Regions from separate parts of the Clostridium sp. AF34-13 genome, predicted to be linked through region 2. Evidence: predicted binding sites of a transcription regulator. Region 2 holds the regulator's gene; the other holds the start of a gene.
The links. The regulator HrcA, encoded in region 2, represses chaperone genes, less so after heat shock. The targets are predictions, from matches to a motif close to TGTTAGCACTCNNNNNNNNNGAGTGCTAACA.

Region 1: a site for HrcA is predicted at 9,507-9,537, ahead of DWZ63_RS05715 (Hsp20/alpha crystallin family protein). Genes of this name have one in related genera too.

What each region holds. Positions count from the first base shown of each region.
Region 1 covers NZ_QUEB01000005.1:70,632-86,350, reverse strand. Annotated here, with positions in the region: gene DWZ63_RS05755 (ABC transporter substrate-binding protein) at 80-1,246, opposite strand; gene DWZ63_RS05750 (MATE family efflux transporter) at 1,417-2,781, opposite strand; gene DWZ63_RS05745 (methyl-accepting chemotaxis protein) at 2,959-5,013, opposite strand; gene DWZ63_RS05740 (hypothetical protein) at 5,352-5,522, shown strand; gene DWZ63_RS05735 (hypothetical protein) at 5,638-5,835, opposite strand; gene gltS (sodium/glutamate symporter) at 5,861-7,048, opposite strand; gene DWZ63_RS05725 (TAXI family TRAP transporter solute-binding subunit) at 7,143-8,099, opposite strand; gene DWZ63_RS05720 (CorA family divalent cation transporter) at 8,467-9,378, shown strand; gene DWZ63_RS05715 (Hsp20/alpha crystallin family protein) at 9,657-10,085, shown strand; gene DWZ63_RS05710 (DnaJ C-terminal domain-containing protein) at 10,328-11,350, shown strand; gene DWZ63_RS05705 (ABC transporter substrate-binding protein) at 11,809-13,143, shown strand; gene DWZ63_RS05700 (sugar ABC transporter permease) at 13,405-14,247, shown strand; gene DWZ63_RS05695 (carbohydrate ABC transporter permease) at 14,247-15,077, shown strand; gene DWZ63_RS05690 (LacI family DNA-binding transcriptional regulator) at 15,199-15,719, shown strand, end outside.
Region 2 covers NZ_QUEB01000002.1:205,483-221,201, forward strand. Annotated here, with positions in the region: gene dnaK (molecular chaperone DnaK) at 1-630, opposite strand, end outside; gene grpE (nucleotide exchange factor GrpE) at 699-1,325, opposite strand; gene hrcA (heat-inducible transcriptional repressor HrcA) at 1,341-2,408, opposite strand; gene DWZ63_RS02820 (flagellar hook-length control protein FliK) at 2,723-4,945, shown strand; gene DWZ63_RS02825 (PilZ domain-containing protein) at 4,992-5,375, opposite strand; gene gatB (Asp-tRNA(Asn)/Glu-tRNA(Gln) amidotransferase subunit GatB) at 5,521-6,957, opposite strand; gene gatA (Asp-tRNA(Asn)/Glu-tRNA(Gln) amidotransferase subunit GatA) at 6,975-8,435, opposite strand; gene gatC (Asp-tRNA(Asn)/Glu-tRNA(Gln) amidotransferase subunit GatC) at 8,452-8,748, opposite strand; gene DWZ63_RS02845 (DUF1002 domain-containing protein) at 8,892-9,821, opposite strand; gene DWZ63_RS02850 (LL-diaminopimelate aminotransferase) at 9,929-11,149, opposite strand; gene DWZ63_RS02855 (alpha-L-arabinofuranosidase C-terminal domain-containing protein) at 11,464-15,177, opposite strand; gene DWZ63_RS02860 (ABC transporter permease) at 15,502-15,719, opposite strand, start outside.

The DNA of each region.
Region 1 (15,719 bases), on a different contig from region 2:
ATTTATTACATTCGTAAACCTACCAGCAAACTGTCAGTCGCTGCTTTGCACCGGAAATTATGGTATTATCCGTTATGTTTTACTCAGCTATATCATATGCACCATTTTTAACAACTACAACAGTTGGCTCTTTTGTTGGTTCACCGTCTGCAGACCATTTGATGCTCTTTGCTGTAAGACAGCTAAGCTCGATTTCTGTCATGGATTTCTTTAATGCATCTGACATATCAGAAATGCTCATATCAGGTGTGATCTTTGCTTTCTCGGCAGCCGCTTTTATAGTGTAGATGCAGTCATAAGCATCGGCAGCAAACTGAATAGGTGTATCTTTAAATGCCTTTTTGTAAGCCTTTACAAAAGTCTGTGTCTTATCGTCTTTTGAATCAGGTGTAAATGGTGTGAGGAACATAAGGTCTTCTGCAAGACTCTTGTCAAATCCGTCAAGTGCAAGGATTCCGTCCATACCGTCACATCCGAAATACTTAGGTGTGAAGTTTGCTTTCTTTGCCTGTGCGAGGATAAGTGATGCCTCCTGATAATATATAGGAAGAAATACCATTTCTGCACCGGCACTCTTAGCTTTCTGAATCTGTACTGAGAAATCTGTCTTGCTGTCAGCAGTAAATGCTTCGGCAGCTACGATATTAAGTCCTTTTGGCTTTGCCTCTGCAGCAAATTTCTGGTAGATACCTGATGAGTAAGGATCAGAACTGTTGTAGATTACTGCAATTTTTGAAGCAAGTTTGTGGTCTGCGATATAATCAGCAGAAGCAATACCCTGGTTAGGATCTGAGAAACACATACGGAATGCGTTGTCATACTGGATTGACTCCACTGCTGTTGCTGATGGTGTGAGCTGGAACATATTGTCATTGTGTGTCTGCTCAACAACTGCTGTACAAGGGTTTGATGTAACAGTTCCGACAAGCATCTGCATACCCCAGTCTTTTAAGCTGTTGTAAGCGTTTACAGATTTCTCTGTGTCATTCTGGTCATCCTGAAATTTATATTCAATCTTTTTGCCGTTGATGCCTCCGGCAGCGTTTATCTCGTCTACTGCAAGCTGAATACCATTCTGCACGGCTTTTCCGTAGATGGCTGCGTCACCTGTTGTGGGTCCGATGCCGCCAATCTTAAAAGTGTCAGTTTTTTTACTTCCTTCGTCTTTCTTGCCGCCGCAGGCACACATAGAAAATGCCATGGCTGATACAAGTACAAGGCTTAATGCCTTTTTCCATAATCTCATAATGATTCCTCCATTCATTCTTTCTTTTACTAAAGTATAGTAGTTTTTTAGAACTGATTTGTCAATAGAAAAAAGTAACAAAAGTTGAAGGAAATTAAAGCTATAATTGACAAATTTTCACCTATATATATATCAGGTGTTAAACTTTACTCAATTTGCGAAGTTTCTTTTTAAATTTCTTTCAATTTGCGAAGTACTTTTTTAAACTGGACTGAGAAAATTATTACGGTAAATGATACTGCAATAAAATCAGCAATCGGTTCAGCCATATATACTCCGTTCGTTTTATTTGACACAAAATTTGGAACTATGTAGATAAGCGGCAGAAGAAGTACAAATTTTCTCACAACTGCGACTATAACCGAGCATATTGCATTGCCTATTGCCACAAATGTCATCTGGCACGCTATCTGTATTCCAAACATAAATAACATTCCGCAATAGATTTTAAGTGCATCAGCCGTAAATGTCACGAGTGATTTATCTGAACTGAATATGCCTGCAAATACACTTGGAAACATTTGTATCAATGCCCAGAAAATAACAGAATAGCTGAGTGATACAGTGATTAGGATTTTGAATGTCTTTTTGACACGGTCTGTGTTTTTTGCACCGTAATTGTAGCTGGTGACAGGCTGTGCTCCCTGACCGATACCCTGTAATGGAAGCATAGCGAACTGCATAACGCTTGTAAGTATTGTCATTGCTCCCACGGCAACATCACCGCCGTATTTTAAGAGTGATGAGTTGAAGCAGACTGAGATAACACTCTCGCTTGCCTGCATGACAAATGTTGAAACACCGAGAGCCATACATGGCAGGATAACATCAGCCGAAGGCATAAGGTATTTTTTCTTTATTTTCAAAAAAGTTTTTCTGCCTGTCAAAAATGAGATTACCCATATACAGGAAACACCCTGCGAAATGATGGTAGCAATGGCAGCACCTTTTACACCAAGACCAAGCACAAAAATAAATATCGGGTCGAGTATGATATTGCATACGGCTCCGATAACTACGGTAAGCATTCCAGTTTTTGAAAAGCCCTGTGCCGTTACGAAAGAGTTCATTCCGAGAGTAAGCTGCACAAAGATAGTTCCTAAAGCATAGATGTTCATATAGCTTGTTGCAAAATCTATTGTGTTGTCACTGGCACCAAATGCCATAAGGAAAAATTTGTTGCCAAAGAGAAGAACAATAGTAAGAATGATCGAAATGATTATCTGTGTCGTAAAACAGTTGCCGAGAGTTTTTTCGGCTGAGTCATTTTCGCCTTTGCCCATAAAGATTGAAGCTCTCGGAGCACCGCCGAAACCGATAAGGGCGGCGAAAGCTGATATTATCATAATGATAGGCATACAGACACCAAGTCCTGTAAGAGCAAGACTTCCGGTCTTTGGAATATGACCGATATAAATTCTGTCTACAATATTGTAGAGCATATTGACAATCTGTGATATTACGGATGGAACTGCCAGTTTTAAGAGAAGTTTTCCGACTGGTTCAGTACCTAAAAATTCTTTGTTTTCATTCATAAGGAGCCTCCATTCTTTAGTAATGAACTCTCAAAATTCTTCGTTCGTAAGATAACGGGAGTACATTGTTATTAACATAGAACACACATGGCAAAAGCCATGTGTGTTCTGTAAAAAAGATTATATCATTTTGAAGGCTGTGATGCAAGGAGTGAGGAGAGTGTGCTAAAATTCAAGTCAAAGTGAAAAACGATTCATTATTTCTTTAATAGCCAAAGCATTTTCTTCGTTTTTGCGGACAATATCTGTAAGGTCTTCCGTGATTTTTTTAGTCTGTTCCACTTTTTTAATAACATCTTCAGTGTGCATTGTAATACCGTCAGGATTATTCTGTACATTGTCAATCTGTGATTTGATATCTGAAACGGCTTTAACAAATTCGTTTGAGCAATCGTGCATTTCATGGATAATATTCTTTATCTGTCCTATTGATGTGTTGTATTCATTTGTTGCCTCAAGGAAGTCTTTAAATTGTGATTTTATATCTTCTTCCATGAAGTTTATAATGTTGTCAAAACAGTCTTGTACCATACATATATGCTCTTTTGTTTCATTACATATATTCTGGATGGATGTGGCTGTCTGGCGTGAACTTTCTGCAAGATTACCTATTTCGTTTGCCACAATACTGAAACCGCGTCCGGCTTCACCGGCACGTGCAGCTTCAATGGAGGCATTTAAGGCAAGTAAGTTTGTCTGGCTTGTGATATCAAGAATCTGTTTTGCCATATCGTCAATCTGTGTAAGTGATTGCAAATTGACGATAGCTTCCTGAATCGCATGATTGTTTTCGTCAATCTTTATATTTGCTGTTTCAAGAGAGGCGTTTGTTATGTCTCGCATCTGGCTGATTTTTTCTATAAGCTCGCTACTCTGTGCATCACCAAGCTGTATTTTTGTTTCTACTTGTGATACAACATCTGAAATATCATTGATACCATCATCAACCTGTGAAACAGTATCATTTATCTGGTCAGTATGTCCGGCAAATTGTTCGGTTGCATTGGCATTGTCATCAACACACTGTATAAGAATATCGGAAGAGTCTGACATCTTTACCGCTGAATCTGTAAGTGAATCTGAGCATGAACCGAGTTTTTGTATAATGTCCTCAAATGAATCACTCAGAGAGTTAAGTGCCGTGCTTATCTGACCTACTTCACTGTTTGTATTGATATATTTTCGCAATTTATCGTGCTTTTTAATCTTGAGTTCTTTTAATTCCAGTAATGCGTCTGTTACATAAGTAAGAGGTTTTGTATGCATATGTATAAAGAACCATGATAAAGAAGATATCATTATGCACGATATAATGCAGAATAATGCAAGTGTGCGCATTGTCTTATAGACATCTGAATATAAACTGCTTTCTTTTGCTTTTGATATAACAGCCCAGTCATGTTCTTTATCATACTGGTAAGACATTACATAGGATGTATTGTTTGAATTTTTGTATGTAAATGCATCATTAGTATTTTTTTTTCTTTTTTCTATGTCATTGATAACATTTAAAATACCTTTGTCTGTTGCTTCTTTTGTGATAAGAGAGGTATCCTCGTCATTAAAAATATACATTTTTGATGAGACATTTAGCATCGAATATTGTATAGATTTTTTGTCATTTTTTTTTGTTTCATTTAAAAGACTTTCGAGCTTTTCCATATATGGACCACCGCCGACATAGCCTACAATAGTGCTTCCGTCTGTGTCATAGACAGGACAGTACATAGAAAGTATAAGCTTCTGTGATGCAGGGGAAACGATAATACCTGCGTTGTAAAGTCCGTTATTTTCTTTCATGGCATTTTGAAGAGCCTTTAAGGAATCACCTTTTCGCGTAGTCATACCGACAACTTTTGGATTTGAGTGGGTAACTACATGAGTATTCCATTCGCCTGAGTAGATACCTTCCCAGTTGTCAAGTCCTTTAAAATAATTTTCAGTAAATTGCTGTGCTTTAAGCTGTTTGTCTTTGTTATTAAGGTCTTTTAGATAATCAATTATCATGGGACTTATACTGAATTTTTTTAAAAGGTCTTCCTGATGGGAAACATATTCGCTTATAAGTGTAGTCTGTGAATTGAGTGAAGTTTTCATGCTGTCCTGAGCACTTTTTTTCATTAATTTTGTCATTCCTGTCTGTGTGAATATATATAATATTGTTATACATATTATAGTCAGAACGGTTATTGCACTTGTCAATGCAGTTTTCATTTTTAAATTTTTAAACATAAGATACTCCTCCTTTTGTACGAAATCTTTATGTAAATATACACCACTTTACAACTTTTTTCAAAAAAAGAAATCATACAGGGCTTTCTGGTGTATAATGAATTTGAACTATAACATTAAGAAAGAAAGTGACCCTGTACGACAAAACTATTATACAACAAAAACATACTAATTGGTAGACTAAATCAATATTTTTTTATTTACTCAAACTTCGTACTTGAATAAGTGCCCATATACCTTGAAAATTCAATAATAACTGGCATAAAAATAGCATGAAACCGTCTGGTTTTAATATAATTGAGTTGCTAGAAACAATCACACTTCCGGAGGCTCATGCTATGAATAAAAGTATAACACAAGATGCTTATAACTTTCGTATTTCCAACGATGCTCAATTGAATTTCACTTATATTGATATCGGTAACAATAACCATTATATAGAATTTGAAGGAAAATGGTATCTTATTACTACTCATGAGAGAATACCAGATTTTTTATATAATGACTAAGACTTTTCATGCCAATAAATTGTGTTAAAATATAGAAACAAAAATAAAGTAAATTAAAATGCGGGATGCATTTTGTCTTAACAGCCAAGATGTATCCCGCGTTTTTTTGCTCGGTCTATTTTTTCCTGATATGAACCTCTGGGATAGCCAGATTGTCATAGTTTACGGAAGATTGTTCATTTTCATTTTCTGTCATTTCCTCGTGTGTTTTGTGTGTATGAACTTCCGGAATTGCTACATTGTCAAAAGTTAGAGCATAATCGTGTTGTTCTTCATCATGTTTTTCCTTTTTTTTATTTTTCCAATGAAACATAAAAAATCCCTCCATTTAAAAATTATTATAGTATATTGATGAAAAATGTAATAACAAGACTGTTGATAAAATCCGCAAATAAACTTCCGATAAGCGGAATTATAAGGTAAGCTTTCACGGACGGGACATAGCGGTCACAGATAGCCTGCATATTTGCCATGGCATTTGGTGTTGCACCCATACCAAATCCGCATGTTCCGGCAGAAAGCACGGCTGCATCATAATCTCTTCCCATAACATTGAATATGACAAAGTATGTGAATACGCATATGAGAAGCGTTTGTGCTGCGAGCAGGATAACAAGCGGCAGGGCGAGAGTGGCAAGTTCCCAGAGTTTTAATGTTATCATTGCCATTCCGAGAAAGAGTGAAAGACATATACCACCGAGGTCGTTTATCTCACCCATATGAATTGTTCCTTTACCTGAATATTCGGTAATATTACGCATAAGTGCAGCGGCGAGCATTGCACCTATATAGATAGGAAATGTAAGACCGGTCTTTGTGAGAAAATACGAGAATATCGTACCGAGTCCTATTGCAAGTATAAGCTGAAATACTGCGGCTGCATACATATTTGTGTGACGCTGGTGCTTTTCTTCATCTTCGACCAGAAGGCTGTCATCCTCAGTCGGAACATTGTCCATAAGTTTTCTTTTCTCAATAAGACGCTTTCCGATAGGACCACCCACAAGACTTCCTGTTATAAGCCCAAAAGTAGCGGCTGCCGTACAGATAGTCGTTGCTCCATGTATGTTGAAATCCTCAAGAACCGGACCAAATGCACCGGCAGTACCGTGACCGCCGACCATAGGTATCGAACCGGTACACATACCTATAAGAGGGTTTAAATTAAGCAGTTTTGAGAGTCCTATGGCAAGCAGGTTCTGGGAAAATATCAGCGTGATGACAAGACCAAGAAAGACTATCAAGGATCTTCCACCACTTTTTAAAACTTTCAGATTTGCCTGAAATCCTACTGATGTAAAGAAAAATACCATGCAGACTTCTCTGAGCGTATCATCAAAGGAAAATTCGATAATTCCCGTGGTATAGCATATACAAGTAAAGATAGCAAATAGCAATCCGCCGATAACAGGTGCCGGAATACAGAATTTTTCCAAAAAGTTTATTTTTTTTCTTAAATAATTTCCAAGTAAAAGTACCAGAACGGCTGCTGCGAGAGTCTGATACATATCTAATTGAATTTTCATAAAGTTCCTCGTTTCTAAGCAGGTTATTATAATGATATATAAAAACAATTTATCCCCGCTCATAAGTAAATAGCTTATGATTTATTATCATTATTTATTTTGTCTTAACAGTAATGTCTTTTTCTTTGTAATATGCGGCTGCACCCGGATGGAAAGGAATATCAATGCCAGAAACAGCAGTCTTTTCATCAGTTATAAGCTCAAGTGAGGTTGCATATTGCAAATCTTTGCTGTGTTTGAAAAATGTTTCGGTAAACTGTTTTACTGCATTTTCAGAAAGATTATCAGATGCAAGCAATACTGATTTAACACCTATTGTATTTACGCTTTCAGTCTGACCCGCATATGTGTTTGCAGGAATTTCATATTTGCAATAATAAGGATAAGCAGTAATAAGTTTTTTAATACACTTATCATCAATATTTAAAATCTTTATGCGACATTCTTTTGTAAGCTCGGATATAACTGTTGTCTGAACACCGGCCGTACAGAAAAAAGCATCAATCCTGCCGTTTGCAAGCTGTTTTGCGGCATCCGTATAATCAAGGTTTGCCATTTCAACAAGTTTTGAATTTAGACCGCTTAATTCAAGTATCTGCTTTGCATTGATCTCAGTACCGGATTCTTCAGCACCTATGCAGATTTTTTTACCCTGAAGGTCATCAATCGTTTTTATGTCAGAATTTGCTTTTACAACTATTTGGCAGGCCTCGGTGTAAAGAGCGGCTACCGCCTTGTAACCGTTGCAGACATTGCCATTAAAATATCCTGTGCCGTCATAGGCATCTTTTATAAGGTCAGCCTGTGCGATACCGAGGTCTATATATTTGTCGGATAAAAGTCTTAAATTTGCCGCAGATCCGGCAGTGTTTTTAACTTCAAATTTGTAATCGGAAGTGTCTTTTGATACGGCACCCGAAAAACTGCTCGCAAAAGCATAGTACATACCGCCTATATCGGCAGCACCAAACCTTATATTGTCTGACTTTCTGCCGCATGCCGATAGAAGCACCAGCGAGAGACAGAGCAGGAGACATATCTTTTTCTTCATATCTAAATCGTCCTTTCATATAGTATTCAAAAAATCCATTAAGCATTTTACAATAAACTTTAAGAAAAAACAAATAAAAAGGTAACAGTTCAGCCCCTCATTTATTACATTCGTAAACCTGCCAGCAAGCTATCAGTCGCTGCTATGCAGCTTGTGTTTACTTCATTTCATAAATGAAAGGCTATTCAGCCCCAAAAAACAAGTCAATAATACATTGAGCAAGCTCATATATTATTGACTTATCTTTTTTGGGGCTGAACTGTTACATAAAAAGGAATTTAAAGGGAAATAATATGGTGTACTCTAGAAAATCTTTGTTTTGAGAAGATAACGGGAGCACATAATATAAAATAAAGAAGGTAAACAAATGTATTATAAGATAAAAGAGGATGGTATATTTAAAATCGACCTCGGCACATTCTGGGACAGTGGGGAATGTGTCGGTGTATTTAAGATGACTGAGTGGGACAATGAAAAAATATTGTGGGAAAAGTGTGGAATATGGCATACTGTTGATGAAATTCATTTTTGCAAGATGGAGAGCCACAGGGATTTTTTGTATGGAACTTTTCAGATGCCTGCAAAAGAATATGGAAAAAAGGATGAACTTTTTGCAATATATATATTGAAAGACAGGGTAATAATATTAAGTGATGATGATTCGATTGATAAAAATATAATAAGAATATCCGGGCGTGCCATAGCAAAAGATTATTCACTGGAAAGATTTATATATGATTTTTTTATGTCATTTATAGAAGATGAGCTGCTTTTTTTGCAGAAAATAGAGCATAAAATAACCGGGATAGAAGAGCAGGTAATGAAAGAACAGTCCGACAAATTTAATATAGGTCTTTTGAAATTGAAAAAGATAATAGCGAGGTTTTATCATTATTATACACAGCTCGCAGAAGCGGGGGATGAACTTGCGGGCAATGAAGAAGAATTTTTCACGGAAGAAACGGTGGAACTTTTTAAGATGTATTCGGAAAAAATGACAAGACTAGCACAGGAAACGCAGATATTAAGGGAATATGCGATGCAGGTGCAGGATGTTTATCAGTCGGAGATAGAGATACATCAGAATGATGTAATGAAGATGCTTACGATAGTAACGACTATCTTTCTTCCGCTGACACTGATAGCAGGCTGGTACGGAATGAACTTTTCATATATGCCTGAGTTAAAGATGAAATACGCTTATCCAACCGTGATAGGTATAAGTGTGCTGATAGTTGTGGTGAGTCTTGTGATTTTTAAAAGAAAGAAATACTGGTAGTGTGTCATAAACGAAGTCGAATGTAATTGACTGAGCTGAAAGCGAGGGGGCTTCTTGACTTACAGTTAAGAAGAGAGTTGTAATATGACTTGATAAACAAAGTGAGTTCACAAAAAGTTCACAAAAATTATTAGCACTCGATATTGACGAGTGCTAATAAAAGTAGTATAACATAATCAGCAACAGAGAAACAAACAATATTAAAATAAATAAGGTTTTAGTTACCAACGGCATCACAGATGCAGACGGTAACAGATTTTTGGAAGGAGAGATTGATTATGTTAATGCCTAGTATTTTTGCAAATGATTTAATGGATGGATTTTTTGATGCACCTGAAAGAAATTACAAAAAGAATTATTATAACAGCGGATTGATGAAAACAGATATAAAAGAAAGCAAAGATGGTTTTGAAGTCATCATGGATCTGCCGGGATTTAAGAAAGACGAGATAAAAGCTGAATTAAAAGACGGATATATGACAATCACTGCCGCATCAGATAAAGACAATAAAGTAGAAGATGAAAACAGCAGATATATATGCAGAGAGAGAGTATATTCAAATTGCAGCAGAACATTCTATGTAGGCAAAGAACTTACACAGGAAGATATAAAAGCAAAATTTGAAAACGGTGTGCTTACATTAAATGTACCAAAGAAAGAAGCATTACCGCAGAAAGAAGAAGACAAATATATCTCAATTTTGTAATAGATATAAGATTGGATAATATATTCAGGATTGTCAAAAAGAGGTTCTGAATGTATATCTTAATATATCTTCGTATTTTAAAATTGTACTATCATATATTAGATAAAGGTGATGGAAGGAGCGGTAAAGAATCGCTCCTTTTAAAATTGAAACAGGTTATTGCGAAACTGCTTATATGCACAAGTAACATAACATATAAGCAGTTTGGCAATTACCGGAAAATGAGAAAGGAGGAGTTTCTTATGGCTGCAAAGCAGGATTATTATAAGGTTCTTGGAATAGACAAAAATGCTGATGATAAGACGATAAAAAAAGCATATCGTAAGCTGGCAAAGAAATATCATCCTGATATGAATCCGGGAAATGCGGCGGCTGAACAGAAGTTTAAGGAAGTCACAGAGGCATACAATGTACTTAGTGATGCTGAAAAAAAGAAACTTTATGATCAGTTTGGTCACGCTGCATTTGAAGAGGGATTTTCACCGGGAGGCGGTCAGTCTTATAACGCAGACGGAATGCATAGAGAGTATCATTTTACGGGAGATGCATCGGATATATTTGGTGACATATTTGGCGATTTGTTTAATGACGGTCACTTTGGAGGCAGTGGAAGTTTTGGTGGTCATGGCAGCTTTCGTGAAAGGGGAGATTTTGGAGGATATGACGGATTTTCAGGAGCACATTTTTACAGTACAGGAGGTCAGGAATCGGGATTTGGTTATGATATGAGAGGCGATGATGCAGAGGCAGACATAGAAGTAACATTTGATGAGGCTGTATTTGGATGTGATAAGGTGATTACTTTGCATAATGGCAGTACAGGAAATGAGCAGTCGCTAAAAGTTCATATACCGGCTGGAATTGACGACGGAAACAGTATAAGACTTAAAGGGAAAGGTCATCCGGGTATAGGAAAAGCAGAGGACGGAGACTTATTCCTCAGAGTTAAAGTAGGTAAAAAAGCGGGTTATGAGAGAAAAGGGCAGGATATATATACAAAAGTAAATGTGCCTTACACAACGGCAGTTCTTGGTGGAAATGTGCGTGTTCACACTCTTTATGGTGATGTAGAGTGTAAGATAAAAGAGGGAACACAGTACGGCACGAAGATACGCCTTAAGGGAAAAGGTGTTGTATCTAAAAAGGATGGAAAGACCTATGGTGACCAGTATGTCACGGTAGGAATAGAAGTGCCAAAACACATAAGCAGGAGTGCACGGGATAAACTTATGGAATACCGCAATTTATGTAAAAATACTGCATAATATGTGAAGATTTTGGTTAAAATACACATAAGGAATAGCATTAGAATTAGAAAAATAATGTTTTATTGGCTTAGAGAAAGCAATACATATCTGAAAAAAAGGATTGTATTGCTTTTTTATTGAATAGGAAAATGCTTGTAAAGTAGTGTGATGCCATTTTTTTGATGGTTTATAAATGGCAAATGTTCACTCTGTAAAAATAAATATAGTAAAAGTGCATAAAAAAGTGTCTGAAATGAGCATAATAATAATACAAATTTGTGCAAAGTGACAAAAAGCACAAAATTAAAAAAAAAATATTGCAATTTTTATCTAAATGTTATATATTTTAGTTACAACGAAATGGAAACATTTCCAGAAACATTTCCAAAACCGTTTCCATGAAAAAGTAAAGTATTTTAAAGTTATTTAAAATATAAACAGTGGAAACAACAATATTATAATTTAGGAGGATATTTATGAGAAAGAAAGGACTTGTAGCATTTGGACTTGCAGCAGTTATGACAGCATCAGCACTTACGGGCTGTGGCGGTGCAAGTGATAAAAAGGAAAGTGGTAAGAAAGAAGCTAAAGGAACAGTTTATTACTTAAACTTCAAGCCTGAAGCTGATGCACAGTGGCAGGAACTTGCAAAGCTTTACACAGATAAAACAGGTGTTAAGGTGAATGTAGTAACTGCAGCAGCTAACCAGTATGAGACAACATTAAAGAGTGAGATGGGTAAGAGCGAAGCACCAACATTGTTCCAGGTAAACGGACCGGTTGGACTTGCATCTTGGAAAGATTATTGTTATGACCTTAAGGATTCTGATATTGCAAAACAGGTTACAAGTGATGATTTCTTGTTAAAAGATGGTGATGCAGTTGATGGTATCGGATATGCTATAGAATCTTATGGTATCATTTACAACAAAAATCTTTTAAAGAAAGCCGGATATACACAGGATGACATAAAGAGCTTTGATGATCTTAAGAAAGTTGCAGAAGACATAACAAAGAGAAGCAAAGACCTTGGATTCTCAGCATTTACATCAGCAGGTATGGATGGAAGTTCAGATTGGAGATTCAAGACACATCTTGCAAACCTTCCTATTTACTATGAGTATCAGAAGGATGGAATCGAGAATACAGATGCCATCAAGGGAACATATCTTGACAACTATCGCAATATCTGGAATTTATATATTAACAATTCCACAACAAGCTCTAAACAGCTTAGCACAAAGACTGGTGATGATGCAGTTGCAGAATTTGTTACAGAGAAAGCAGTATTCTATCAGAATGGTACATGGGCATACTCAGATATAGCAGACCTTGGAGATGATAATCTTGGAATGTTACCTATCTATATTGGTGCAGACGGAGAGGAAAACCAGGGACTTTGTACAGGTACAGAGAACTACTGGTGTGTAAATAAGAAAGCATCAAAAGAGGATATTCAGGCAACACTTGATTTCATGAACTGGTGTGTAACAGATGATACAGCAGTAAAATGTATGTGTGGTGCAGCAGGAGCTATGCCATCAGGACAGGATGGAATGGGATTTGTTATTCCGTTTAAAAAGAACCTTACTTCAGATAATCCGCTTGTAAACATTGCAAATGATTATGTAAAACAGGGTAAAAAACCTGTAACATGGAACTTTACAACTATGCCATCTGAGAAGTGGAAGAACGACCTTGGCTCTGCACTTACAACATATGCTTCTAAGCAGACTGATGCAAACTGGGATCTTGTAAAGAAAGCATTTGTAGATGGCTGGAAGAAAGAAGCAGCAGCAGCTAAGAAATAAATGCCGGAATGGTAATAGTTTATTTGTTAAATTGCGGTATAGACCGTAAAGTGACATGATAGAAATTATAGGCGGGGAAACGGTAAAATGTTTCCCCTCTATTAAAAATGAGTTATTGTTTGCATAAATAGTAGTGTAAGTAATGACAATAAGGGAACAAATATTAATAAATCAACTGTATTTTGGTTACTGTTCACAGGACAGTGAGCGGCAATGCATTTTGTGCTATGCACAGTGGAATGTGCAGAAATGAGGATTATTATGGAAAAAGCAATAAGAAAATACTGGCCGGTATTTGTGCTTCCTACTATGGCAGCATTTATGATAGGATTTATCGTGCCATTTATCGAAGGAATTTATTTATCATTTTGTAAATTTACCACTATCAAGGATGCTGATTTTGTGGGAATAGGCAATTATATCGAAGCATTTAAGGATACGACCTTCCCTCATGCATTTGGATTTACGGCAGTATTTGCGATAGTGACGCTTGTACTTGTTAATGTTCTTGCATTTGCACTTGCACTTGCACTTACACAGAAAATTAAGGGAACTAATATTTTTAGAACAATATTCTTTATGCCAAACCTTATTGGCGGTATTGTACTTGGATATATATGGCAGCTTATATTTGATGGTATATTCAGTCATTTTGATATGGCATTAAAACTTAATGCAAAATTAGGATTTTGGGGTCTTGTAATCTTAATCTGCTGGCAGCAGATAGGTTATATGATGATAGTTTACATAGCGGGTCTGCAGGCAATACCTGATTCATTAAGAGAAGCTGCTATGATTGATGGTGCAAACGCTTGGAAGAGACTTTTCCATGTAACTATTCCAAACATGATGCCATCGATAACAATATGTACATTCTTAACAATAACAAACTCATTCAAACTCTTTGACCAGAACCTTTCACTTACGGGTGGTGAGCCGCTTCATAAAACGGAGATGCTTGCATTGAATATTTATGATACATTCTATGGAAGAGTTGGATATGAAGGTGTAGGTCAGGCTAAGGCAGTTATCTTCTTCCTTGCAGTAATAGTTATCAGTATGTTACAGCTTAGACTTACAAGAAGTAAGGAGGTGCAGCAGTAATGAAAAAAGTAAAAGGAATTTTGGCTACATTATTATTTACGGTTATTTCAATTATATTTGTATCACCAATTATTGTTGTATTGATGAACTCTTTCAAGAAAAAGACATTTATCAATCTTGAGCCTTTTAAAATGCCGACATCAAAGAATTTTGTCGGATTGGAGAACTTTAAAGAGGCAATAACAAAATATGAATTTATTAAGGCTGTCGGTTGGACTGTATTTATTACGGTAGGCGGTGTAGTTCTTATTCTTGTGTGCTGTTCAATGTGTGCATGGTTTATCACAAGAGTACAGACAAAGATTACAAAAGCAATTTATCTTCTTTGTGTATTCTCAATGGTAATTCCATTCCAGATGGTAATGTTTACCTTATCAGGAACGGCAGATTCACTTGGACTTAATACACCATGGGGTCTTTTGATAATATATCTTGGATTTGGTGCAGGTCTTGCGGTATTTATGTTCTGCGGATTTGTAAAATCAATTCCTATTGAAGTTGAGGAGGCAGCTATGATTGACGGCTGCAGTCCTATAAGAACATTCTTCAGCGTTGTAGTACCAATGATGAAACCTACTCTTATATCTGTAGGAATACTTGAGGCAATGTGGATTTGGAACGATTTCCTTCTTCCATATCTTACACTTGATATAAAGAAATATAAGACAATATCAATTATCATTCAGTATATGAAGGGAAGTTACGGAAGAGTTGATATGGGTGCTATTATGGCTTGTCTTATCATGGCAGTTATCCCTGTTATAGTATTCTACTTATGCTGTCAGAAATATATCATCAAAGGAGTTGCAGCCGGAGCCGTTAAAGGTTAAAATACATTTTGCATGAAATATACTTTATCAGATGAAGTCATATGGTACTTTATCTGATAAAGGTGTTTTAGGGACTAAAAAGTTCTTAAATATCATGGAAATAAAAAAGTGAGGCAAATGTATGACTATAAAAGATATCGCCAGATTGTCAGGATATGGTATAGGGACTGTATCCAGGGTATTGAACAATCATTCTGATGTCAGTGACAAAGCAAGAAAAAAGATAATGGGAGTTATAGAAGAAAGTAATTTTCAGCCTAACAGTAATGCACGGCAGTTAAAGAGGCAGGCTGCGTCATCGCTTTCAATCATTGTAAAGGGAAATCAAAATATGCTGTTTGCAGATATTCTTGAGAAAATGCAAATGCTCCTTTCAAAAAATGGAGAAATTGCAGAAGTATCATATATAGATGAAGATGCAAACGAAGTGGAATGTGCACTTATGCTGTGTCGTGAAAGAAATCCTAAAGGAATTATATTTCTCGGCGGAAATCTTGATTATTTTGATGAATTTGAAGGAATAGATGTACCTTGTATTCTTGTCACAAATAGTGCCGGAAGTCTTAATATAAGTAATCTTTCATCATTTTATACAGATGATGAGGCAGCAGCATATAAAGTCGGCAGTTATTTTATAAAAAA
Region 2 (15,719 bases):
GTAGTCTGTAATTTTCTGGTCGAAGTCATCACCACCAAGATGGTTGTTACCAGATGTAGCTAATACTTCGATAACGCCGTCACCAATCTCAATGATAGATACATCAAATGTACCACCACCTAAATCGTAAACCATAATCTTCTGCTCTTTTTCATTGTCAAGACCATAAGCAAGTGCGGCTGCCGTTGGCTCGTTGATGATTCTCTTTACATCAAGACCAGCAATCTTACCTGCATCCTTTGTGGCCTGACGCTGTGCATCGTTGAAATATGCCGGAACAGTGATAACTGCTTCTGTTACTTTCTCACCGAGATAACTCTCAGCATCTCCTTTTAATTTCTGGAGAACCATTGCTGAAATCTCCTGTGGAGAATATTTCTTATCATCTATAGTTACTTTATAATCTGAACCCATATGTCTCTTGATAGAAGATATAGTCTTGTCAGCATTTGTAACTGCCTGACGCTTTGCAGGCTCACCTACAAGTCTTTCTCCTGTCTTTGTGAATGCTACAACAGAAGGTGTTGTTCTTGCTCCCTCTGTATTTGCAACTACTACAGGTTTTCCACCTTCCATAACTGCTACACAAGAGTTTGTTGTTCCTAAGTCAATACCAATAATCTTACTCATAATGATTGCCTCCTATATCATAATCTCTTTATTTCATATATTATTTATTAGAAAAATAACTGATAAAACTAATTAACTACTTTTACCATACTGTGTCTTACGACACTTTCTTTATACATATAGCCTTTCTGCATTTCCTCTGCAACTGTTCCGCTCTCCAATGAATCATCATCGACAGCCATAACAGCATTGTGAAGATTTGGATCAAATTCTTTTCCAACTGCATCTATAGGTTTAACTCCCATCTCATCGAAAGCTGTGAGCATCTGTTTATAAACCATCTCAACACCTTTGACAAACGGTGCGTCTTTTTCTTCCTCAGGTACTCCCTGTAATCCTCTCTCAAAATTGTCAATAACCGGAAGAATCTTTTCGATAACGCTCTTTGCTCCGACTTCAAACATCTGACTCTTTTCTTTTTCAGAACGTTTGCGGAAGTTTTCAAACTCAGCAAGCTGTCTCACCCTCATGTCTTCAAGCTCTTTAACTTTCTCCTCAAGCTTTTCAACCGCTTTATCCTTTTTCTTGCCGAATTTCTTTTCTTTCTTTGGAGCTGCTTCCTTTGAAGCCTCATCTTTTTTATCTTTTGCATCCTCCGCTGCTTTTTCTTCCTCAACAGCTTCATCTGCGGTATTATCTTCTTTTACTTCTTCAATATCAATATCTTTTTCTATATCTTTATTCTCTGCTACCAATTCCCTGCCACCTCTCTATTTTTGCTTTTTTTTGAATATATCATCAAGCTCAGACATAAGCGACTGTAATGTACTTACAACCTTATCATAATCCATTCGCTTTGGTCCGACGATACCAATCTTTCCATATACACCTTCGTGAATCTTGTATGTTGCCGTTACAACCGAACAATCTTTCATGGTATCTACTTTTGTCTCATTTCCAATGTAAACCTGAATATCATGAGTGTCGCCCGGCTTACTCTTGCCCTGACCGTTTTCTCCTGATTCCGACTCTGCCGTATCAAGCCAATCACCTATAATATTTTTTTCCTCAAACGCATTGAGTAACTCCGTTGCACTCGCCTTATCCGAGAGCTCAGGATATTTCAAAATATTTGTTGCTCCACTTGTATATATCTCCAGATCATCATCTTCCGTAAGTGCCTTTCCGATAACCTCCAAGACTGAATCAATGACCTCCGTGTGACTGCCGACCTGTTCTTTTATCTTTCTGATGATGGCCAGGTTCATCTCGGTAACATCAAGTCCGTTCAATGTGGTATTTAATATAAAATTTAACTTTACCATCATTTCCTGGTCTATATCACCCTCAACTCGCACCATCTCATTTTTAACTACATTGTTGTCAAGAACTATAACAGCAAGTATGCTGTCGGCATCAACCTGTGTGAGCTGTATAAACTTAACTTTCTTTGACTCATATCTCGGCCCTGAAACAAGTGTCGCATAATTTGTATTGTTTGCGAGCAGCTTTGCAACCTGCTTAAGCAATACATCTATCTTTCCTGCTTTCTGTTCCAGCTCATCCTTAAGGTTCATAACCTCACTCGTCTTGTCATCGAGCATCGTATCTACATAAAGACGATAACCTTTATCAGAAGGAACCCTGCCTGCCGATGTATGAGGCTGGATGATATATCCCATCTCCTCAAGATCAGACATTTCATTACGAATAGTCGCTGAACTTAGATTGAGGTCAGTATCTTTTGAAATCGTTCTTGAACCTACCGGCTCTCCGGTTTCAAGATAAGTCCTGATAATCGTTTGAAGTATCTTTAACTTCCTATCATCTAACTCCACTTAACCACTCCCTTCTGCTTCTCTGTTAGCACTCTTTGTAGTGGAGTGCTAACATCTATAAAGTAAGATAGCACGCATACAAAATCTTGTCAAGAGTATTTTGAAACTTTTTTTATTTTTTATTACAGTTCAGTCAAAAAACAAGAAAATGAACCATTATATTTTTTCACCTTTAAAGTCGATATAATAAATATAATACTTAAATGACTTTGCAAATCTCTTTATAAGTATTATTATGATGCAAGGGTCAAAACAGCTTTTACCCCGGACATCATTATAATAGTAGAAACTAACACATTGAAATGAGGAGTATTATGGATAATAATGCAAGCAGAATAAATTCATTAAACACAAACAGAATGAATAGCCAGACGGCTGGCGGACAGACCCGGGCAAGAACCGCTGCATCGGGAACCAATAGTGCAGGTGCTCAAAATCCCGGAAATATTTCAAGGACTCCGGGCGGCAACAGTGATTACGGTGTTGCAAGAAGTGCCACACAGCTAAAAGCAGGTGACATCGTCAAAGGTGAGATTTCCGACCTAAGAGGAAACCAGATAACTGTCACTCTCGACAACAATACCATTTTAAAAGGATATATAGCTGACAGTTCAAAACTTTCCATCGGACAGACCGCCGCTTTTTCGCTCAGCAGCCCAAATCCCGGTCAAATACTTCTTTCACCAGTATCAAACAGCTACTCTGATACTGAACTTAACCTTATCAATAAAGCACTTGAAGAAGCGGGACTTCCAAACACTGAGCACAACCAGGCAACTGTAAAGGCTCTTATGGACAATCTCCTCCCTATAAACAAGAACTCTATCCAGTCACTTATGCAGCAAGCATACGATTGCAAGACAGAGGACTTTTCAACATTAGCGATAATGAACCGTCTTATGATGGATATAAATGAAGACACCGTGACCCAGTTTTCAAGCTACAGACATGGAACTTACCACCTTATAGACAAGCTTTCATCACTTTCAGAACAGATACCGGAGCTCCTCAGTTCTCTCTCTGAGAATGCAGCCTCCTCATCTGTTGCCGCATTTGGTGAAAAACTTATAGATATATTGTTTCAGTCCTTTGACAAGGCAAATAATACCTCACAGCCACAGACAATCTCATTTCTCAGCAGCGAACAGAGAAATGAACTTTTAAATCTTTTATCGGGCACGGCAATGACCGAGGACACTTTAGAACAGCTTGAAAATGGTACTCTCTCTCTAAGAGATGCACTTACAATGCTTAGGGACTCCGCAGGCAGCAAGTCACTTGTCTTTCCCGGCGGTATGGATGCCACAAATGAACTGTTTCAGCAGACACTTTTAAATATAGACAGTACTCTCGAATCTGCAACCGATATTTCAGTGCTTAAAAACTCTGACTTATTTAAGAACATCCCTACGATAAATGAAAACATTGAAAATACCGAATCGGCTGATACAGAAGCTTTGGAAGAACAAAAAAATACTGCCGATACTGAAAATGCAAAAAATGTAATTGAGGAACTTCCAAAGGGGAATACATCCGAGAACAGGATAGGATTTGCCGCAAAGTTTCTTCACAATATTACCGAGACGGCAAAAAATTCCATCAACAACATGCTTCAGCAGTCATCACAAAATACTGACAAAAGGGAAATTTCAACCTCCGGAACGGTCATTGACACACTGTGCGAAAAGTTTAACTCACTTGGCATTGAAAACGATTATCTAAGCACATTCCTTGACAAAGACGCAAGAAATGAACTGTTAAGTACATTATCAAAACTTCCGGTCAGCAAAGCCCTTATCATGAAGATTACATCAGGTGATGCCACCGCAAAAGAAGTGCTTACCGTAATCAAAAATCTTATACCACTCTCTGACCCCGAAACAATAAATGAACTTTTCAGGTCACAGTCCTTTGAATCCATATTTTCAAAGGTACTTGAAAGTAACTGGCTGCTCTCACCACAGAAATTAAAAGACGGTGAAAACATAAATAATTTCTATAACAAGATGCAAAAACAGTTAAAAGATTTTGATTCACTTATAAGTACCAATCTCTCAGGTGACGATTCCGACAGTCTCGGCAGTCAGGCAAGAGATGCACAGAGCAACATTGATTTCATGAAAACATTAAGCGAAGCATTTTCGTATTTTCAGATGCCTTTAAAATTAAGAAACCATAATACACACGGCGACCTTTATGTCTACACCAAAAAGGAAAAGCTGAGGAAAGACCCAAACAACATACATGTATTACTGCATCTTGATATGGAAAATCTCGGTGCACTTGATGTATATCTCGATAAAAACCACAATGAGATAAACACTAAGTTCATATCCGACAATGACAGGTCGATAGATCTTCTCTCGACAAATGCCGGTCTTTTAAAAGATGCATTAAACTCACAGGGTTATGCTTGTCATGTAAAAATAGAAAAAGCTGATGCAAGCACCAGCACTGTAGATGAATTTATCAATGCAAAGATAAACACACAACAGACAACCGATATGAAACGGTTCTCGTTTGATATAAGGGCTTAAATAAGCCCCCGGTACATCTATAGACAGACCGGGGGCTTTACAATAATCAATTATTCATTTTTTCATCGTCAGAATGATTTTTCAAATACTCATTTTCTATATCGTCAAATATATAGTCAAATATCGACGGCATACCTACAAATTCACAACCGTAAAGCGTTGTACCATCATCTTTTTGTTTTCTTCTGACTATCTGAACCACGCAGTTTAAACTGTCATTCTTCTTTTCAAATTCAAGTCTTGAATTAAAATAAAATCCAATAGGCAAAACACTTTTTGTGACAAATCCGATACCATTTCTTGAAATATCCGTTATCTCAATAGGTGCATTTATGTTCTTTACATGAACATTATCCTGTTTAAACAATGATGATACATCAAGATGCATTGTTATCGGTATTCTCTTACTTCTTCTTTTTTCAGCACCCATACCCTTACCTCCATTTTAACACTGCCGTTCACACCCTGATGCATCAGGCAGTTTTTATATTATGATATGAGTGTCAATAAGTCTATAATGCTCATTTGTGCAGACAAAATCGAATTTTATACTTTTGACACTTACATGATATTCTTTATTTGTCAAGTATCTCTTTTAATATCTGGTTTATCATTCCCGGATCAGCCTTTCCCTGTGTTGCTTTCATCGTCTGACCCACAAGGAAACCGATAGCCTTTTTCTTTCCACTGTGATAATCCTCTACTGACTGTGGATTGTCGGCAACTATCTTTTCGATAGTCTCTTTTAAAGCTCCATCATCAGTATCATTTTTAAGACCATTTTCCTCGACATATTTCTCAGGATCAATATCCTCGTTAAATATCTTTTCAAAGACTTCTTTTGCAACTGAGCTGTTTATAACCCTGCTTTCTGCAAGGTTTATAAGTTTCGCAAGATTTTCAGGCGAGAACTTAAGCTGTTCAGGCTCCATCTCATTTTCTTTCATAAGACGCATTGTCTCGACCATAAGCCAGTTAGAAACCTTTTTAGGATTGTTGCATATTGCCGTTGTAACTTCAAAAAGATCAGCAAGATGCTTATTCCCCGTAAGAATGTCCGCATCATATTCAGGAAGTTTGTATTCTTCAATATATCTCTTGAATTTCTCATCCCTAAACTCAGGCTGGTTTTTCTTTATCTCGTCAAGCCATTCATCACTTATGATAATAGGTACAAGGTCAGGCTCAGGGAAGTATCTGTAATCCTGTGCATCCTCTTTTGATCGCATCGCATAAGAATACTCTTTTGTATCATCCCATCTTCTTGTCTCCTGAACAACCTTTTCTCCTGCTTCGATAAGGTCTATCTGACGCTCTCTCTCGCCCTCTATCGCTCTTGCGATTGCTTTGAAAGAATTAAGGTTCTTCATCTCCGTTCTCGTGCCAAACTCTGCCGCTCCGACTTCCCTTACCGAAAGGTTTACATCAGCACGCATTGAACCCTCCTGTAATTTACAATCAGAAGCACCGAGGTACTGAACGATAAGTCTTAACTTTTCAAGATATGCGATAACTTCCTCAGCAGACCTCATATCAGGCTCAGATACTATCTCGATAAGCGGTACACCTGAACGGTTGAAATCTACAAGTGAACTTTCACCCCACTCATCATGCACGAGCTTTCCGGCATCTTCTTCCATGTGTATCTCATGTATTCCGATGCTCTTTTTGACACCGCTCTCTGTCTCTATATCAATATGACCGTTGCGGCAGATTGGCTGGTACAACTGTGAAATCTGATAATTCTGAGGATTATCAGGATAAAAATAATTCTTTCTGTCAAATTTGCAATTTTGTGTAATAGTACAGTTTGTGGCAATACCTACTGCTGCGGCATATTCAACAACCTTTTTATTAAGTACAGGAAGTGAACCCGGCATACCCGTACATACTGGACAGGTATGTGAATTTGGCTTGCCGCCAAACTCTGTAGAACATCCGCAAAAAATCTTTGTCTTTGTGGCAAGCTCTACATGTACTTCCAATCCGATGACTGTTTCATACTGTTTCATACTTTACCTCTTTTCCATTATTCTGCAAGCGGACTGTGTTTAAAATCTCTTGTCTGCTCAAAACTGTATGCTGCACGTATAATGTTTTTTTCCTTAAAGCAGTCACCAATAAGCTGTAAACCTATCGGCAGACCTTTTGAATCCGTTCCGCATGGAACAGTTATACCCGGAAGTCCGGCAAGATTTACCGAAATAGTGTATATATCTCCAAGATACATCTTAAGAGGATCACTTAAACTTTCACCAAGCTTTGGTGCTGTTGTAGGTGCAGCCGGTCCTAAAATAACATCGTATTTTGCAAATGCTTCATCAAATGCTTTCTTTATGAGAGCCTTTGTCCTGAGTGCCTTAAGATAATACGCATCATAATATCCTGAACTCAAAACGAAAGAACCGAGCATTATTCTTCTCTTTACTTCTGCTCCAAAGCCCTCTGAGCGGGACTTTTTATACATATTGTGAAGCCCGTCGTACTCTTCTGTGCGGTATCCGTATTTCACACCGTCAAATCTCGCAAGATTTGAACTTGCCTCAGCACAGGCGATAACATAATATGCAGGGATGGCATACTCAACGAGGCTTAAATCAAACTCCTCAACTATCGCACCTTTTTCTTCAAGAACCTTTGCAGCGTTTAGGATTGCATCTTTTACTTCGCTGTCAAGTCCCTCACCGAGATAATCTTTAGGAATACCTATTTTCATGCCTTTTACATCATCCACAAGTGCAGATGTGAAATCAAGGTCATCTCTCTTAACGGAAGTTGAATCCTTTTCATCATGTGAAGCTATTATCTCAAGAATAGCAGCACAATCGGTGACATCTTTTGCAACAGGTCCTATCTGGTCAAGCGATGAACCGTAAGCGATAAGTCCGTAACGCGATACCGTTCCGTAAGTCGGCTTTATACCCGTAACACCACAGAATGAACTTGGCTGTCTTATAGATCCGCCGGTGTCAGAACCGAGTGCATAAAAACACTCTTCTGCCGCAACTGCCGCACATGAACCGCCTGAAGAACCACCCGGAACATGCTCTAAATTCCACGGATTTTTAGTTTCGCCGTATGCGGAAGTCTCTGTTGTACTTCCCATGGCAAACTCATCCATATTTGTCTTGCCAAGAATGACAGCTCCTGCTTTTTCAAGATTTAATACTGCCTCAGATGTAAATGTAGGGACAAAATTTCCAAGAATTTTAGAACTGCATGTAGTAAGAAGTCCCTCTGTGCACATATTATCTTTTATCGCAACCGGAACACCCGCAAGCGGTCCGTCAAGTTTTCCATCGTCTATAAGTTTCTGAACTTCCTCTGCTCTTTTTAATGCACCCTCCCTGTCAACAGTCACAAAGCTGTTTACTTTGTCTTCTTTTGCATCAATGGCATCAAGAGCAGCCTTTGTAGCTTCCACTACCGTAACTTCTTTATTTTTAATCTTTTTTCCCAGCTCAACAGCTGTAAGATTCATCAAAGACATAACTTTCCTCCATTCTCTATCCTACAATGGTTTTTGGCACAACAAAACTGTCATCTTTTTTTTCAGGTGCATTTGCAAGCGTCTGCTTCGTGCCATCACCGTTTGTAACCACATCTTCCCTGAACACATTGTTTACAGGGAATACATGAGACATTGGTTCAACATCCGATGTATCAAGCTCATTTAACTTGTCTATATAATCGAGCATTTCTTCCATGTCTTTTTTAGCTTTTTCTTTTTCTTCATCACTAAGTTCAAGCTTTGCGAGAATTCCAACATAATCTATTGTTTCATCAGAAATAACATTTGCCATATTCAACCTCACTTCATATTAGCCAAAATAACTGCCGTCCGCATCCGGTTTGCAGACAACAGACAAAAACTTTTACATTTAAAGAGTTATTTTAAACATAAGAGACTCACTCATTTGGGTGAGTCTCAGATTTTTAATTTATTTTATCCGAACAAACCTGAGAAAAAGTTTGCTATCGCCGTAAATATATTGCCAAAGAAATCGCCTATTTTCTCACCGAGTCCCTTTGTATCTACATTTGCAAGGTCAATACCTTTTTCTTTTAATTTGTTATATATATCAGATGCCTGCTTTGCAATCGTGTCAGGATCTATATCCTCGTTAGACACTTTCATCATCATGTTTGTCAGTTTTTCAACATCATCATCCGAAAGGTCGATACTAAGTTCATTGGCAGCCTGTTCAATAGCATCCCTTATATCCGTCTCAGATGAAAGCTGATCCTCAAACACTGCTTTCTTTGCTGCTGCCACAAGCTCCGTGACTTTCTGCTTATCACCAACATTTTTGGCAACTTCCGCAGTTGTTACAAGCTCATCTGTCGCAGTATCCATCGTCTTTTCGGATATTTCTTCACCCGTCATAACAGAATAGGCTTTCATCGCACCAACAAGTGCAGATGTACCTGATATATCAAATGGTCCGACAACAGTCACCTTTGCATCTGAAAGACCTGCCGTTACAAGTGCATTACAATACATACCAGATGTGCAGTAGGTAATATGCTTTGTCGAAACATTTACACCACTGTTTTCATCTGCTTTCACTACCATAACAGATGACAATGCTCTTGTCCCAATAACGGAGTCCGACATATAATCACCGAGATAATCATGCTCATCTTTATTTGTAATCTCTATCGTCTTATAATCTGACAGATCACTTTCGGTAATTCCAAATCCGTCGAGTACCGCCGCCTTTTCTTTTGCATTAAGGTCTGCTCCAAATGCAATATATTTTGAAGTTCCCGTAACTGCATCTGCCGATACCACATTTTTTTGTACTGCCACCGAAGTTATGACAAGTCCGGCGGTAAGTACGATACCCATCGCTCTAACTATACACTTTTTCAATATAATTCCTCACTTTTAAATTCATGACTTTAAATGCAACATAAATATGCATCACATTTACTATAAATTCGGCAAACCTGTAAGTAACAACACCCTGCCGCTTGTCATCACGCTTTACCTGCTTTGATACGCTCCATTGCTTTCTTTGTATTCTCAAGACTTCCGAATGCTGTCAGTCTAAAGTAGCCCTCACCACTTGGTCCAAATCCTGAACCAGGTGTTCCGACAATGTTAAGATTTTCAAGGAGATAATCAAAGAACTCCCATGAAGTCATCTTGTCAGGTGTCTTAAGCCATATATATGGAGCATCAACACCACCGTAAACTTCATAGCCTGCACCTGTAAGACCGTCTCTTATTATCTTGGCATTGTTCATATAATATGCTATCTGCTCTTTAGTCTCTTTCTTTCCCTCATCAGTGTAAACTGCTGCACCGGCTGCCTGAATAATATAAGGAGCACCGTTAAACTTAGTTCCGTGACGGCGTGCCCAAAGACTGTGAAGCATTACATCACCGCATTTAAGTTCTTTAGGGATTACTGTAAATCCAAGTCTTGTACCTGTAAATCCTGCATTTTTTGAAAAGCTTCTAAGTTCGATGGCACATCCTTTTGCACCCTCACACTCATAGATTGAATGAGGTACATTTTCAGTAGAAATATATGCTTCGTAAGCAGCATCATAGATGATAACCGCACCTATCTTTAAGGCATAGTCAACCCATACCTGTAACTGGTCTTTTGTAATAGTTGTTCCTGTAGGATTGTTAGGGAAGCAGAGATAAATAATGTCAGGCTCTTCCTTAGGAAGTTCAGGAACAAAGTTGTTTTCTTTTGTGCATGGCATATAGATAACATCTGACCACTTTTCTGTTTCAGGGTTATATACACCTGTACGGCCTGCCATGGCGTTTGTATCTACATATACAGGATAAACAGGGTCGCATACGGCAATCTTGTTGTCAACTGCGAATATGTCTCCGATATTTCCTGAATCACTCTTTGCACCATCACTTACAAAAATCTCATCTGCCGCAATATCGCATCCTCTTGCCTTATAATCATTCTCTACGATAGTTGTACGAAGAAATTCATATCCGAGGTCAGGAGCATATCCCTTAAATGTCTCTTTTACTGCCATCTCGTCAACCGCACTATGAAGTCTTTTTATAACAGCAGGTGCAAGTGGTAATGTAACATCTCCGATACCGAGTTTGATAACTTCTTTATCAGGATTTGCTGCCGTATATGCTGCTACTTTCTTTCCAATGGTAGAAAAAAGATAACTACCAGGTAATTTTAAATAATTGTCATTAATCTTAAACATTCTAATTTAACCCGCCTTTCAGTTCCGTCACCGCTAAATCCGCATATTATCACACCGTCTGACAGTCAGGCGGATATTTACAATCCGTACTGCTGCCTGCTTATAATATTATTATCTTATAGTGCTAAATGTCAGACTTATAAATTAGCTGCAACTTATTTTCTCAATTACACATTTTACACGAAACAACACGTTATTGCAAGATGTGATATTTTCGCTGTTCACTCAATAATGAAAAAGGGTGTTATTCACTTACAAGCCTGATACTGACTATCAGGCTTGTAAATAAACTTTTATGACTATGGTAAATATTTTCAGAATACTACTACCGCTACTGAATTTGCAGGTAGTAATATCTCTGCTGTCTGATTATTTACGGCTGTCTGATATTTTACCGGAACGACATATTCTTTTTCTTTAGTATTCACATTTGCAACACCGGCAAGCTCCTTATCCGCCGTAAGCATTACAACTTCGGCACTCGCAACTTTTTTGTAAGCATCAAGTTTTACTGATACTTTCTTTGCAACATTATCTTTATTTACAAGTTTTGCATAGATGTTCTTTTCATCTCTTGTTACGGAATTAAATACAACTCTGTTATATGCATTTAATTTATAGTCAAGGACTATGCTCTTATTTCCTGCCTCATCTGTATAATACATCTTAAGTCCCTTCGCATCTCCGCATCCGTAATTAACAGTAAATACATACTGTTTTCCGTCCTGAAGCGGTTCAAAATTGCACTCTCTCAAATTTCCTGCAAGCTCACTTGATGAGTAGTCGCCCATTCGGTAGCCCTCACTTCCGTCCTTAAAGACTCTTACACCGGTGAGATAACCATGCATTGAAACAGCATACTCAACGACATTTTTATTCTTCTCTGATATATCCGTAAGACCTGCTCCCACAAACAATCCGCCGTTTCCTGATATTCTCTTTGCAGTTACATTTATCTTATAATCTGTCCAACTATCATCATATATATAAATTCCGTTTGCTGCTTTGTCAGTTGCCTTAAACAAAATTCCATCTGCCTGTTTTTCATAATTCTCCGAACCCGGTATCAGTGAAATTTTCTCATTAAGTTCATTTGCAAAATCCTGGCTGAACAATACACTTCCGTCTGCATTTGAGGTTATCTCAATTTTCTGTAAAAGCACATCAGCTTCAGTTACCGAAACTGATACTCCTCCATGCGGTATAAGCTGCTTCTTCTCGTCTTTGTCATACATCTTAAATGATGTGTCAACGGCACGGTCACCTATATACTTTGCAAACATCTGCTGAACATAATAGTTTGGTGTGTACCATACCGAATCATTGTCAAACCAGATGGCATCAGGTGTCCAGCGGTATGCTCCGTCAGAGAGCACCTTATTAAACAGTGGTGCTGTTGCCGCAAGTCTTACTACATCTGAGTTATTTTCAAAACCTGTCATGACCGCTGCCTCTGCAACTGCTCCGGCGAGTGTGTTTTTATCCGATGATGCATACTCACCGACAAATACTTTTGATGAATTACTGTCATCTATTGTTCCATCTGTATTGTATGCCCTGTAATAATAATCATATCTGTCTGCATTTTCATATAAATACGCATTTGAACGGTAATAATGCTCGTCAGCTACCGTCTCCATATAATGTTTCTGGTATTTATACCACTCGACTTCCTTATCAAAACTCTCGTTTCCGTCAGTAAATGCAATGACAGCTCCCTTATCCTTAAGATTACCGCTCAAATATCTCCATCCAAACTTATAGGCATCATCATCTGCCTGTGCACCTACCGTTGAAATGATAGTGAGGTCATAACCCGGATAATTCTTTTCCATATGCTCGTCAATAGCGTGTTTAAATTCTTCAAAACTTGCGAAAAATTCTTCGCCCCAGTTTTCATTTCCAACACCTAAAAGGTGCATATCAAACGGCTTTTCGTGTCCCATCTTCTTTCTCAAAGCAGCCCACTCATTATTTTTACAGTCGGTACTTATCGCAAAGTCGATAAGGTCTGTAAAGTTTTTAATATATTTCTCCTGAAGGCTTCCACCTGCCGGATTTGCATAATCAGAACGAGCCTGACAAAGCACTCCGCAAGCCATGACAGGAAGCGGTGATGCACCTAAGTCCTCGGCAAGCTGGAAATATTCCATATAACCGAGTCCCATTGTCATCATATATCCCCACACATTAAAGTTTTCTTTTCTGTATTCAATATCATCGACCGAATCTTTCCAGTCATATACATTTTCCCATATAAACGAACCCTCTGAAATACATCCGCCCGGAAATCTTAAGAATTTCGGATGAAGGTCACGCATGGCTTCAACAAGATCTCTCCTTAAACGATAATTCTTGTTGCCAATATAGTTTGCATGAGCTGTAGCACTTGTGCTCTCATCACCTGCTCCCCATACATTTTCAGGCATAAGAGAAACCATATCTATTGAAATCTCGCCCTCAAACGCAAGTCTTAACTGTGCATATCCTGTCTTTTTTGCAGTAAGGACAATCTTTTCATCCTCACCAAATTTCTTCCATGTGTCAGAAATTCCAGCAAGTTCTTTCTCGTCACTCACCAAAACATCCTCCTCATCGACAAGAGCTATCTTTATCTTTGCCACATTGTCTGTACTCTTAGCCCATATAGAAAAATCATATTTCTCATCTTTTTTAAGATACATTGAGAGAGCCGCCGTCGTGTCACAGAAACCTCTGTTATAGAGCACCGCACCTGACTTTGCAATAACATAATACTCACTTGTATCAGGTTTTGTAATTCCGAGATGCTCATTTAAACCGCCCTCACACTTAGGTGTGACCTTATCTGTGTCACCAAACCAGAATGCGAGCGGTGTATGATTTCTTCCTGTCGATTTTCCGTTTTCCCCTGATGACGGGTCATATGTATTATATGTAAACGCTTCAAATGAACGATTATTTACAAGTTCAGCGTATATACCGCCATCTGCCGCATTGTTTATATCCTCATAGAAAAGACCGTAGAGAGTATCACTTATCTTTACCTTTTCACGGTCGGCATGAATAGTGAGTTCATATGGAACTTCCGTCTTTGGAACAACAGTAACCATATATTCAATAGTCTTTTTCTCATCATCAAAAGAGAGCATTGCACTAAGTTTCATATACTTAGCTTTCTCAAAATCCCCGACTTTTCCATCAGAGCTTAAAACAGCTTCGTCCTCTGACTTCCATACAACATTTACCTTTCCTCCCATATAAGATGTAGGAAGTTCTATATTCTCTGTTATTATCTTGTCAGGTGCAGTGAGATATTTTTCGCACACCATCTCAAGAATATCTTTCTTTGAAATACTCTCACACACAATATCTACTATATCACCCTCTGAAAGTGCAGAATCGTAAATTCTAAAATCTGAAAGTGCCACATTTGCATCCGGGTCTGCATCAAACTGTGAACGGCCGATAAAGTTATTTACATATTTTCCATCCTCCTTAAGACCTGCAAACCACTCTCTGAGTCTTCTGTAGTTTCCGCTTGATGTCTGACTTATAAGACCGTCTGCTATAAGCTCACCGTCAACATATACCTGCGGACCTGCACTGCTGAGTGTTCCGTTCTTCGTGCCGTGAACAACAACTGCAACATGAATCCATGTGTGCTCTGCAAATCCTTTTCCCGGATCAGCTAAAAGGTCTGCCCCACTAAAACAGCTTGCCCTGAGATTTCTCGTAAGGAAGAAATAAGGTCCCATTGTAGAATGACCGAAATCAAAAAGTCTCTCCCACACATTCTCACCTTTAGAGAGATTCATCCAGAAAGAAATGCAAAGACCGTCATCATCAGAAACACCCTTAAGGATATTTTCAGGAAGTTTAATGTATGAATTAGCGACCTTTCCATCACCACTGATAACAACAGCCTTTCTTCCGTCAACATCCTTTATGACGGGGGCATTATCCCCGGCAGGAACGGCATCAAAACCATTCCCTGAACTATCTGCTCCAATATTTTTTTCATCATCAAATTTGTACCATGCTATCATAGTATGCTTCTCCTTTTTTTGTATTTTTATTTTTCAAAGCTATAGCACTATTTTACAATTTATTAAAATAATTTACAATATTATTTCCAAAAAAATTGTAAAAGTTCGTAACAGTTCAGCCAAAAAAAGATAAGTCAATAATACACAAGCTTGCTCGATGTATTATTGGCTTGTTTTTTTGGGCGGAATAGCCTTTCATTTATGAAATGAAGTAAACACAAGCTGCATTGCAGCGACTGACTGCTTGCTGGCAGGTTTACGAATGTAATAAATGAGAGGCTGAACTGTTACAAGTTTTTTCCATGCCCCATTGCCTTTCATTTTTTATGCCTGAACAGCCACATTTTCCCTTACATTTTTCCTCAAAGACACCAATAACACTAAAAACAGCACAAGTATGAACCATATATTCTCCGTTCTGAACTTAATATCCATCCAGACACCATATTCCCTCAGATTAAATATTTTCAATATCTCAATGCCAAGCACTATACCGGCTACAATCCCCGAAAAGATAAACAGGACAAGCTGGTACCATATTA